Regions from separate parts of the Pseudomonas sp. Z8(2022) genome, predicted to be linked through region 1. Evidence: predicted binding sites of a transcription regulator. Region 1 holds the regulator's gene; the other holds the start of a gene.
What was found. Region 1 encodes sigma-54, which starts transcription at its own class of promoters, with help from an activator protein. Its sites were predicted from a motif close to ANTGGCATNNANNTTGCTNT; they were not measured.
Positions count from the first base shown of each region.

Region 2: OEG79_RS11950 (CmpA/NrtA family ABC transporter substrate-binding protein) is a predicted target of sigma-54. The motif match lies at 2,531-2,550, and genes of this name have one in related genera.

Region 1 covers NZ_CP107549.1:3,548,087-3,552,760, reverse strand. Annotated here, with positions in the region: gene ptsN (PTS IIA-like nitrogen regulatory protein PtsN) at 1-276, opposite strand, end outside; gene hpf (ribosome hibernation-promoting factor, HPF/YfiA family) at 289-597, opposite strand; gene OEG79_RS17025 (RNA polymerase factor sigma-54) at 697-2,190, opposite strand; gene lptB (LPS export ABC transporter ATP-binding protein) at 2,326-3,051, opposite strand; gene lptA (lipopolysaccharide transport periplasmic protein LptA) at 3,051-3,590, opposite strand; gene lptC (LPS export ABC transporter periplasmic protein LptC) at 3,577-4,143, opposite strand; gene OEG79_RS17005 (KdsC family phosphatase) at 4,152-4,673, opposite strand; gene OEG79_RS17000 (KpsF/GutQ family sugar-phosphate isomerase) at 4,673-4,674, opposite strand, start outside.
Region 2 covers NZ_CP107549.1:2,517,785-2,522,458, reverse strand. Annotated here, with positions in the region: gene OEG79_RS11960 (pyridoxal phosphate-dependent decarboxylase family protein) at 1-400, opposite strand, end outside; gene OEG79_RS11955 (ANTAR domain-containing response regulator) at 567-1,145, opposite strand; gene OEG79_RS11950 (CmpA/NrtA family ABC transporter substrate-binding protein) at 1,164-2,375, opposite strand; gene acnB (bifunctional aconitate hydratase 2/2-methylisocitrate dehydratase) at 2,643-4,674, opposite strand, start outside.

The sequences.
Region 1 (4,674 bases):
GGCGTCGAAGTCGACAGCGGTTTCGAGGTGCAATACCGCGCTGATCGGTGCAGTGCAGCCGGCCAGGCGACAGTGGGGAATGGCAATGCCGTTGCCGAAGCCGGTGGAGCCGAGCTTCTCGCGGGCGATAAGGCTTTCGAATATGTCCTGGGCATCCAGGTCGGGCAGATCGCGCGCAACCAGATTGGCGATCTGTTCAAGCACGCGTTTCTTGCTGCCGCCCGGCACGTTCACCAGGGAACGGCCGGGGGTCAGGATATTTTCAAGTCGGATCATGGATTGGGAATGTCAGCGGACTGTTGCGCCTTGCAGACGCTCGAGCTGCTTTTCCTTGTGCTTGATGAGTTGACGGTCGAGTTTATCGACCAACAGGTCGATAGCTGCGTACATGTCCTGATGTTCGGCATTGGCGACGACTTCGCCGCCGGCAACATGCAAGGTGGCTTCGATCTTCTGCTTGAGCTTTTCGACCTCCATGGTCACCTGAACATTGGTGATTTTGTCGAAGTGGCGTTCCAGTCGGCCCAGTTTCTCGCCGACATAGTCACGCAGGGCGTCGGTCACAACCAGCTGATGTCCACTGATGTTGACTTGCATACCGCTTTCTCCTTGTTGCCTTGTGTAAGAGGCGAGTCAGGCTCGACCCGCCGCCGGAACACTTTGGCCTGAAAGCCAATGGCTTTCAGTCGATCTGGCTTACATCAGTCGCTTGCGCTCACTGGAGGGCGCAATGCCGAGGGATTCGCGATACTTGGCGACCGTCCGACGGGCGACTTGGATGCCTTGTGCCTCCAGTAAACCAGCGATCTTGCTGTCACTCAATGGCTTTTTCGCGTTTTCCGCGGCAACCAGTTTCTTGATGATTGCGCGGATCGCGGTGGACGAGCATTCGCCGCCTTCGGAGGTGCTGACGTGGCTGGAGAAGAAGTATTTCAGCTCGTAAATACCGCGCGGGGTATGCATGAATTTCTGCGTGGTGACACGTGAAATGGTCGACTCGTGCATGCCCACGGCTTCAGCGATGTCGTGCAGTACCAGCGGTTTCATCGCTTCGTCACCGTAGTCGAGAAAACCACGCTGATGTTCGACGATCTGTGTGGCGACCTTCATCAGCGTTTCATTGCGGCTCTGCAGGCTCTTGATGAACCAGCGGGCCTCCTGCAGCTGATTGCGCAGGAAGGTGTTGTCGGCGCTGGAGTCGGCGCGTTTTACGAAGCCGGCATATTGCGGATTGACCCTCAGGCGCGGCATGGCTTCCTGATTCAGTTCCACCAGCCAGCGATCGTTGTGCTTGCGCACGATCACGTCCGGCACGACGTACTCCGGTTCGCTGGATTCGATCTGCGAGCCCGGGCGCGGATTGAGGCTCTGAATCAGATCGATGACCTGGCGCAGTTCTTCTTCCTTGAGCTTGGTTCGGCGCATCAGCTGGGCGTAGTCGCGGCTGCCGAGCAGCTCCAGATAGTCGCCGACGACGCGCTGTGTCTCGCTCAGCCAGGGTGTGCTGGCAGGCAGCTGGCGCAACTGCAGCAGCAGGCATTCGCGCAGGTCGCGGGCACCGATACCCGCAGGTTCGAACTGCTGGATGCGATGCAGCACGACTTCCACTTCGTCCAGCTCGATATCCAGCTCGGGATCGAAGGACTCGGTCACTTCCTCGAGGGTTTCCTCGAGGTAACCGTCGTTATTGATGCAGTCGATCAGGGTGGCGGCGATCAGCCGGTCCTTGTCCGACATGGGGGCCAGATTCAGTTGCCAGAGCAGATGGCTCTGCAGGCTCTCGCCGCTGGAAGTGCGGGTGGTGAAGTCCCACTCGTCATCGTCGTTGCTGGGCAGGCTGCTGGCGCTGGTCTGGTAGATGTCTTCCCAGGCGGTATCGACCGGCAGCTCGTTGGGGATGCGTTCACCCCACTCGCCGTCTTCCAGGTTGTCTACTGTCGGGTTGGTTTCCTGGTAGCTCTCTTCCTTGCTCGGGGCAGGGGTGGCGCTTTCGGCGCCATCGGCCATCGGATCGCTGTTGTCGAAGTCGTCGCCGTCTTCCTGGCGCTCGAGCATGGGATTGGATTCCAGCGCCTCCTGGATTTCCTGCTGCAGGTCCAGGGTCGACAGTTGGAGGAGGCGGATAGCCTGTTGCAGCTGCGGGGTCATCGTCAGCTGCTGGCCCATCTTGAGGACTAGCGATGGTTTCATTGCAGACCTTAATTTACTGGCGAGTTACGCCTTCCACATCAGGGCGCCGAAGCGCCGCCAGGAAGCAAATTATATGCCTGAATTTCTTGTTCTTGCCTAGGGGTTGCACTATTTCTGTGGCGGAACCGCGACGATCTAGAGGCGGAACTCGTGGCCCAGATAGACTTCTTTCACTGTCTGGTTGGCCAGGATGGTTTCGGCATCGCCTTCGGCGATCAGCCGTCCATCATTGACGATGTAGGCGGTCTCGCAGATATCCAGGGTCTCGCGGACATTGTGATCGGTGATCAGGATGCCGATGCCCTTGGTCTTGAGGTGATGGATGATCTGCTTGATATCGCCCACCGAAATCGGGTCCACACCGGCGAAGGGTTCGTCGAGGAGGATGAACTTGGGGTTGGTCGCCAGGGCGCGGGCGATCTCCACGCGGCGTCGCTCGCCACCGGACAGGCTCATGCCGAGGCTGTCGGCGATGTGGTGGATATGGAACTCCTGCAGCAGGTTTTCCAGCTCTGCCTGACGTCCTGCGCGGTCCAGATCCTTACGCGTTTCGAGAATGGCCATGATGTTGTCGGCCACCGACAGCTTGCGGAAGATCGAAGCCTCCTGCGGCAGGTAGCCGATGCCGGCGCGAGCACGACCATGCATGGGCTGATGGCTGACATCCAGGTCGTCGATCAGTACGCGGCCCTGATCGGCACGCACCAGGCCAACGATCATGTAGAAGCAGGTTGTCTTGCCGGCACCGTTGGGGCCGAGCAGACCAACGATCTGCCCGCTTTCGATGCTCAGGCTGACATCACGCACGACCTGGCGGCTCTTGTAGCTTTTCGCCAGGTGTTGGGCTTTGAGAATGGCCATTACTGCTGCTGATCCGCGGGTTTGTTCTTCGGTTGGATGACCATGTCGATGCGCGGGCGCGGCGTACTGACGTTGCCGCCCGTGGCGCGACCGGCATTGACGATCTGGCGGCGGGTGTCATAGACGATCTTCTCGCCTTCGAAGGTATTGCCTTCCTGGATCACCTTGGCCTGGTCGATCAGTACGATGCGCTCGTTGCTGGCGAAGTACTGGATGGTCCTGCCGTACGCCTTGACGATGTCCTTGTCCACGGCTGGCTTCTGCTCGTAGTAGGCCAGGTTGCCCACCGAAGTGAACACATCGATATCGCCGCCGGCGGTCTGGGTGATGGTCACGGTGTCACCGGTGATCTTCAGGGTGCCCTGGGTGATGATCACGTCACCGCGGTACACGGCTACGCCTTGCTTGTCATCCAGTTCTGCACTGTCAGCCTGGATGCGAATCGGCTGATCGCGATCCGATGGCAGTGCCCAGGCCGTCGCGCTTCCCAATGCGGCGCCGAGGCTGAAAATCAGGGGGAGGGTGTTAACGAACCTCATGCTGGCCTCTTACGTTGGACTGCAGGAGCATCCTGCCGTCATTCAAGTACGCTTTCATTCCTTGTGCCGTGGTCACCCCGTTGGCCGCGACGATTCTAACGGCTTGCTCGGTCTGCGCATATTCCTTCTCGGGAATAACGGTCATGCGGCTGCTGGTGATGATGGTCGGACGGTTCTTGGCGTCGGTGCGGGCAATGCGCACATCGTCGATCAGTTCTACCTCGACGCCGCCTGGAGAAACCTCGGCACGCTGACTGGTCACTTGCCATGGCAGGTCGGTGCCGCGATAGAGATCCAGTTTGGGGGTTTCGATCAGGGTGATGTCGGTGCTCTTGATGTGTTCGAGCCGCTCCGCGGTCATCCGGTAGTGCAGTTTGCCGTCATCCTGGAATTGCACGGTGCGCGCGCCGACGACATAGAAATCGACGACATTGTCATCGCTGCTCTGCTGGACTACGCGGGCGCTGTCCGGAGCGAGGTTCCAGTAGCCCAGGGCAGCCACCACGACTGCAATCAGGGCAAAGATCAAGGTGTTGAGGATTTTACGCGGCATGCTGTTCTCTACAGGTAGGCGGCCTGGGCCGCATCCAGGGTGCCCTGGGCACGCATGATCAGTTCGCAGAACTCGCGCGCCGCACCTTCGCCGCCGCGTGCCTGGGTTACGCCATGGGCGTGCTGGCGCACGAAACTGTCGGCACTGGCCACAGCCATTCCCAGACCGACTCGGCGGATGACCGGAAGATCCGGAAGGTCATCGCCCAGATAGGCGACCTGTTCATAGCTTAGGCCGAGTTCGGCGAGCAGGCCGTCGAGAACGACGAGCTTGTCTTCACGTCCCTGGAACAGGTGCTGGATGCCCAGGTTGTTGGCGCGGCGTTCGACCACCGGAGTTTTGCGTCCGCTGATGATGGCCGTGCGTACGCCCGAGGCGATCAGCATCTTGATGCCGTGGCCGTCGAGGGTGTTGAAGGTCTTGAATTCGCTGCCGTCTTCGAGAAAGTACAGACGGCCATCGGTGAGCACGCCGTCGACATCGAAGATCGCCAGTTTTACCGCGCGGGCGCGTTGCAGCAGGTCACTCATC
Region 2 (4,674 bases), 1.0 Mb from region 1:
CGCTGGTGCCGAAGCCGACGGCGCTGTCGGTCGGCAGGCCCAGGGCCTCGCAGACCCAGCGCCCGGCGACCTTCTCCATGCGGTCGGCGACCGGCGAGTTGTCGAACGACGAGGCACACTGGTCCCAGGCCAGCACCAGGCGTTCGGCGGCTGCGGCGGCGGGCAGGGTGGCGCCGATGACGAAACCGAAGTAGCGCGGGCCATTGCTGGTCACGGTGGCCGGCGAGCCGATCTCGTCGAGCTCGCGCAGCACCTGTTCGGCGGCCCGGCCATGTTCCGGCAGCGGCTGGCCGAAGGTGGCGAGGGCGGCAGCATCGGGGAACACCCGGCGCTCGCCGCTGGCGTCGAAATAGGCGAGGGCGCGTTGGTCGGCTTCGGCCAGCAGGTTGCGTTCGTTCATGGCCTGGTACTCGGCAGGGGATGGTGCTGTCTAAGCTAGCCGAGTGGGCAACGGTGCCGGCAGATACAGGCGTAAACGGACTTGGACATAACAGTGCTCATGCAGACCTGTCATGCAGCAGTACAGTTGCGCTTGCGGGCGGTACAGGCGCACCGCCCGCGACGTCTCAGCCGCCCAGCATGTCGTGCATGGCGATGATCTGCTCGGCCACCTGGATCAGCTTCTGCTGCCGGCTCATGGCCTGGCGGCGCATCAGGGTATAGGCCTCTTCCTCGTTGCAGCTCTTCATCTTCATCAGCAGGCCCTTGGCCAGCTCGATGCGCTTGCGTTCGGCCAGCTGCGCGTCGCGGGCCTGCAACTGCGCGCGCAGAGCCTGATCACTCTCGAAGCGGGCCATGGCCACGTCGAGGATCGGCTGTAGACGCTGGGCATGGATGCCTTCGACGATATAGGCACTGACCCCGCTTCGGATCGCCTGGCGCATCACGCCGGGGTCGTGCTCGTCGGTGAACATCACGATAGGCCGTGGCTGGTCGCGGCTGACCAATACCACCTGCTCCATGACGTCGCGGCCGGGCGATTCGGTGTCGATCAGGATCACGTCGGGGCGTACTGCCTCGACGCGTTCGGGCAGGTCGATGGTCAGACCTGATTCATCAATCACCTCGAAGCCGGCCTCGGTCAGCGCGCTTTTCAGGCGACCGACCTTCTTTGGGGTGTCGTTGATCAGCAGGATACGCAGCATCGATGGCTCTCCCGGCTATTACAGGGCGATAGCCGGGCTTTCGGCCAGGGCGTGCAGGCGGAAGCTGCGGGCATAGGCTGCCGGGTCGCTGCCGTCCCAGCAACTGCCGTCCTGCAGGATGGAGCTGCGCATTTCGCCCGGTACGGCGATGTCCAGAGCTGTTGCCGCCTCCCGATACAGCGCCAGTTGCTGAACCTGGCGCGCCACTGCCAGGTAGTCAGGGTCGCTGCGCAGCAGGCCCCAGCGGCGGAACTGGGTCATGAACCACATGCCATCGGACAGATAGGGCTGGTTGACCAGGCCGCCCGCATGAAAACGCAGCGGGTGCTCGTCCTGCCAGGCGTTGCCCAGGCCGTCCTGGTACTGCCCGAGAAAGCGCGGGGTGATTGCCGATAGCGGGGCGTCGACATAGTCGCTGCCACTGAGCAACTGAGCCGTGCTGCGTTTGTTTTCTTCGCTTGCGTCAATGAAACGGGACGCTTCGAGCACCGCCATGATCAGGGCTCGCGCAGTATTGGGGTGCTGCTCGACGAAGGCACGGGTGCAACCCAGCACCTTTTCCGGGTGATCCGGCCAGATCGCCTGGATGGTGGTCAGGGTGCAGCCGAGCTGCTCATCGACTGCCTTGGCGGTCCAGGGCTCGCCGACGCAGAAACCATCGATGCGTTCGGCTTTCAGGTGTTCGACCATCTGCGGTGGCGGGACTACCACGCTGTCGACGTCGCGCAAGGGGTGAATGCCCTGGCTGGCCAGCCAGTAATAAAGCCACATGGCATGAGTGCCGGTGGGGAAGGTCTGGGCGAAGGTCAGGCGTGCCTCATGTTGGTGCGCGTGCTGACGCAGTGCTTCGCCGCTGGTCACGCCAGCCGCCTGCAGCGAATGCGAGAGGTTGATGCTCTGACCGTTCTGATTCAGCCCCATGAGCACGGCCATGTCGGTAGGCGAGCCGACGCCGAGGCCCAGTTGCACGCCGTAGATCAGTCCATAGAGGCAGTGCGCGGCATCCAGTTCGCCACTGAGCAGACGATCACGCAGGCCGGCCCACGAGCTTTGCCGGTGCAGCCTGATGCTGAGTCCGTACTTCTCGGCGAAGCCCTGAGTGGCGGCGACGATCACCGAGGCGGAGTCGCTGAGGGCCATGAAGCCGATGTTCAGCACGCTCTTCTCCGGGGCGCTGCTGCCCCAGGCCCAGGTCAGGGCGTCGTCGCGAGGGATGTCGTGTTCGCTCATGGCGCTTTCCTTAATGTCACGCAAAACGCTGCTTGGCCGTCTGCGGCCCATAAAAAACGTCGCACTGGATCCGGGGCCGAATGTGCCCGAATCGAGTGCGACGCCGTTGTCGCTGAGGCCGGCTCCGTCGATGGAGAGGCCGCTTGCCTGTGACGAAAGCAAGGCATATGCCACAAGGCAAGGATCAGTGACGAGAGGCTTGGGCGCCGCAGCGCCGACGCATAAAAAAGCCCCGCACTGGGCGGGGCTTTTTGCATCACACTAGGATCAGGCCTGAACGACCGGGATCTTGGCGTTGGCCGCAGCTTCGCGGAAGTCGGCGATCTGGTCGAAGCTCAGGTAGCGGTAGATGTCGCCAGCCATACTGTCGATATCCTTCGCGTAGGCCATGTACTCCTCGACGGTCGGCAGTTTGCCGAGGATCGAAGCGACCGCAGCCAGTTCCGCAGAGGCCAGGTACACGTTGGCACCATCGCCCAGACGGTTCGGGAAGTTACGGGTCGAGGTCGAGACCACGGTGGAGTTGGCAGCAACGCGAGCCTGGTTACCCATGCACAGCGAGCAGCCCGGCATTTCCATGCGTGCACCGGCCTTGCCGTAGATGCCGTAGTAGCCTTCCTCGGTCAGCTGGTGAGCATCCATCTTGGTCGGCGGCGAGAGCCACAGACGAGTCGGGATACCGCCCTTGACCTTGTCCAGCAGTTTGCCGGCAGCGCGGAAGTGACCGATGTTGGTCATGCACGAACCGATGAACACTTCGTCGATCTTGTCGCCGGCCACGGTGGACAGCAGACGGGCATCGTCCGGGTCGTTCGGGGCGCACAGCACCGGCTCGTTGAGCTGGTTCAGGTCGATTTCGATGATTTCGGCGTACTCGGCGTCCTTGTCGGCTTCCATCAGTACCGGGTTGGCCAGCCAGGCTTCCATCGCCTGGGCACGACGCTCCAGGGTACGGGCATCGCCGTAGCCTTCGCTGATCATCCAGCGCAGCAGGGTGATGTTGGACTTCAGGTACTCGGCGATGGCAGCTTCCGGCAGCTTGATGGTGCAACCGGCAGCCGAACGCTCGGCGGAGGCGTCGGACAGTTCGAAAGCCTGCTCGACGGTCAGGTTGTCCAGACCTTCGATCTCGAGAATGCGGCCGGAGAAGATGTTCTTCTTGCCTTTCTTCTCGACGGTCAACAGACCCTTCTGGATGGCGTAGTAGGGGATGGCATGGACCAGGTCACGCAGGGTGATACCCGGTTGCATCTTGCCCTTGAAGCGCACCAGAACCGATTCCGGCATGTCCAGCGGCATGACGCCGGTGGCTGCGGCGAAGGCTACCAGGCCGGAACCGGCCGGGAAGGAAATGCCGATCGGGAAGCGGGTGTGCGAGTCGCCGCCGGTGCCGACGGTGTCAGGCAGCAGCATGCGGTTCAGCCAGCTGTGGATGATGCCGTCGCCCGGACGCAGGGATACGCCGCCACGGGTGCGGATGAAATCCGGCAGGGTGTGGTGGGTGGTAACGTCGATCGGCTTCGGATAGGCGGCGGTGTGGCAGAAGGACTGCATCACCAGGTCAGCGGAGAAGCCCAGGCAAGCCAGATCTTTCAGCTCGTCACGGGTCATCGGGCCGGTGGTGTCCTGGGAGCCGACGGTGGTCATCTTCGGTTCGCAGTAGGTGCCCGGACGGACGCCTTCTACGCCGCAGGCCTTGCCGACCATCTTCTGCGCCAGGGTGAAGCCCTTGCCGCTGTCAGCCGGCTGCTCCGGCTTCTTGAACAGGTCGGAGGAGCCCAGACCCAGTTCGGCACGCGCCTTCTCGGTCAGGCCGCGGCCGACGATCAGCGGGATACGGCCGCCAGCGCGGACTTCGTCGAGCAGCACCGGGGTCTTCAGTTCGAAGGTGGTGATGACTTCGTCGGTGCCGTGCTTGCAGACCTTGCCGGCGTACGGGTAGACGTCGATCACGTCGCCCATGTTGATGTTCGATACGTCGAACTCGATCGGCAGGGCGCCGGCGTCTTCCATGGTGTTGTAGAAGATCGGGGCGATCTTGCTGCCGAAGCAGAAGCCGCCAGCGCGCTTGTTCGGAACGTAGGGGATGTCGTCACCGAAGAACCACAGCACCGAGTTGGTGGCAGACTTGCGGGAAGAGCCGGTACCGACCACGTCACCGACGTAGGCGACCGGGAAGCCCTTGGCCTTGATCTCTTCGATCTGCTTCAGCGGGCCAACGACGCCTTGTTGCTCCGGCACGATACCGTCGCGGGCCATTTTCAGCATGGCCAGGGCGTGCAGCGGGATGTCGGGGCGC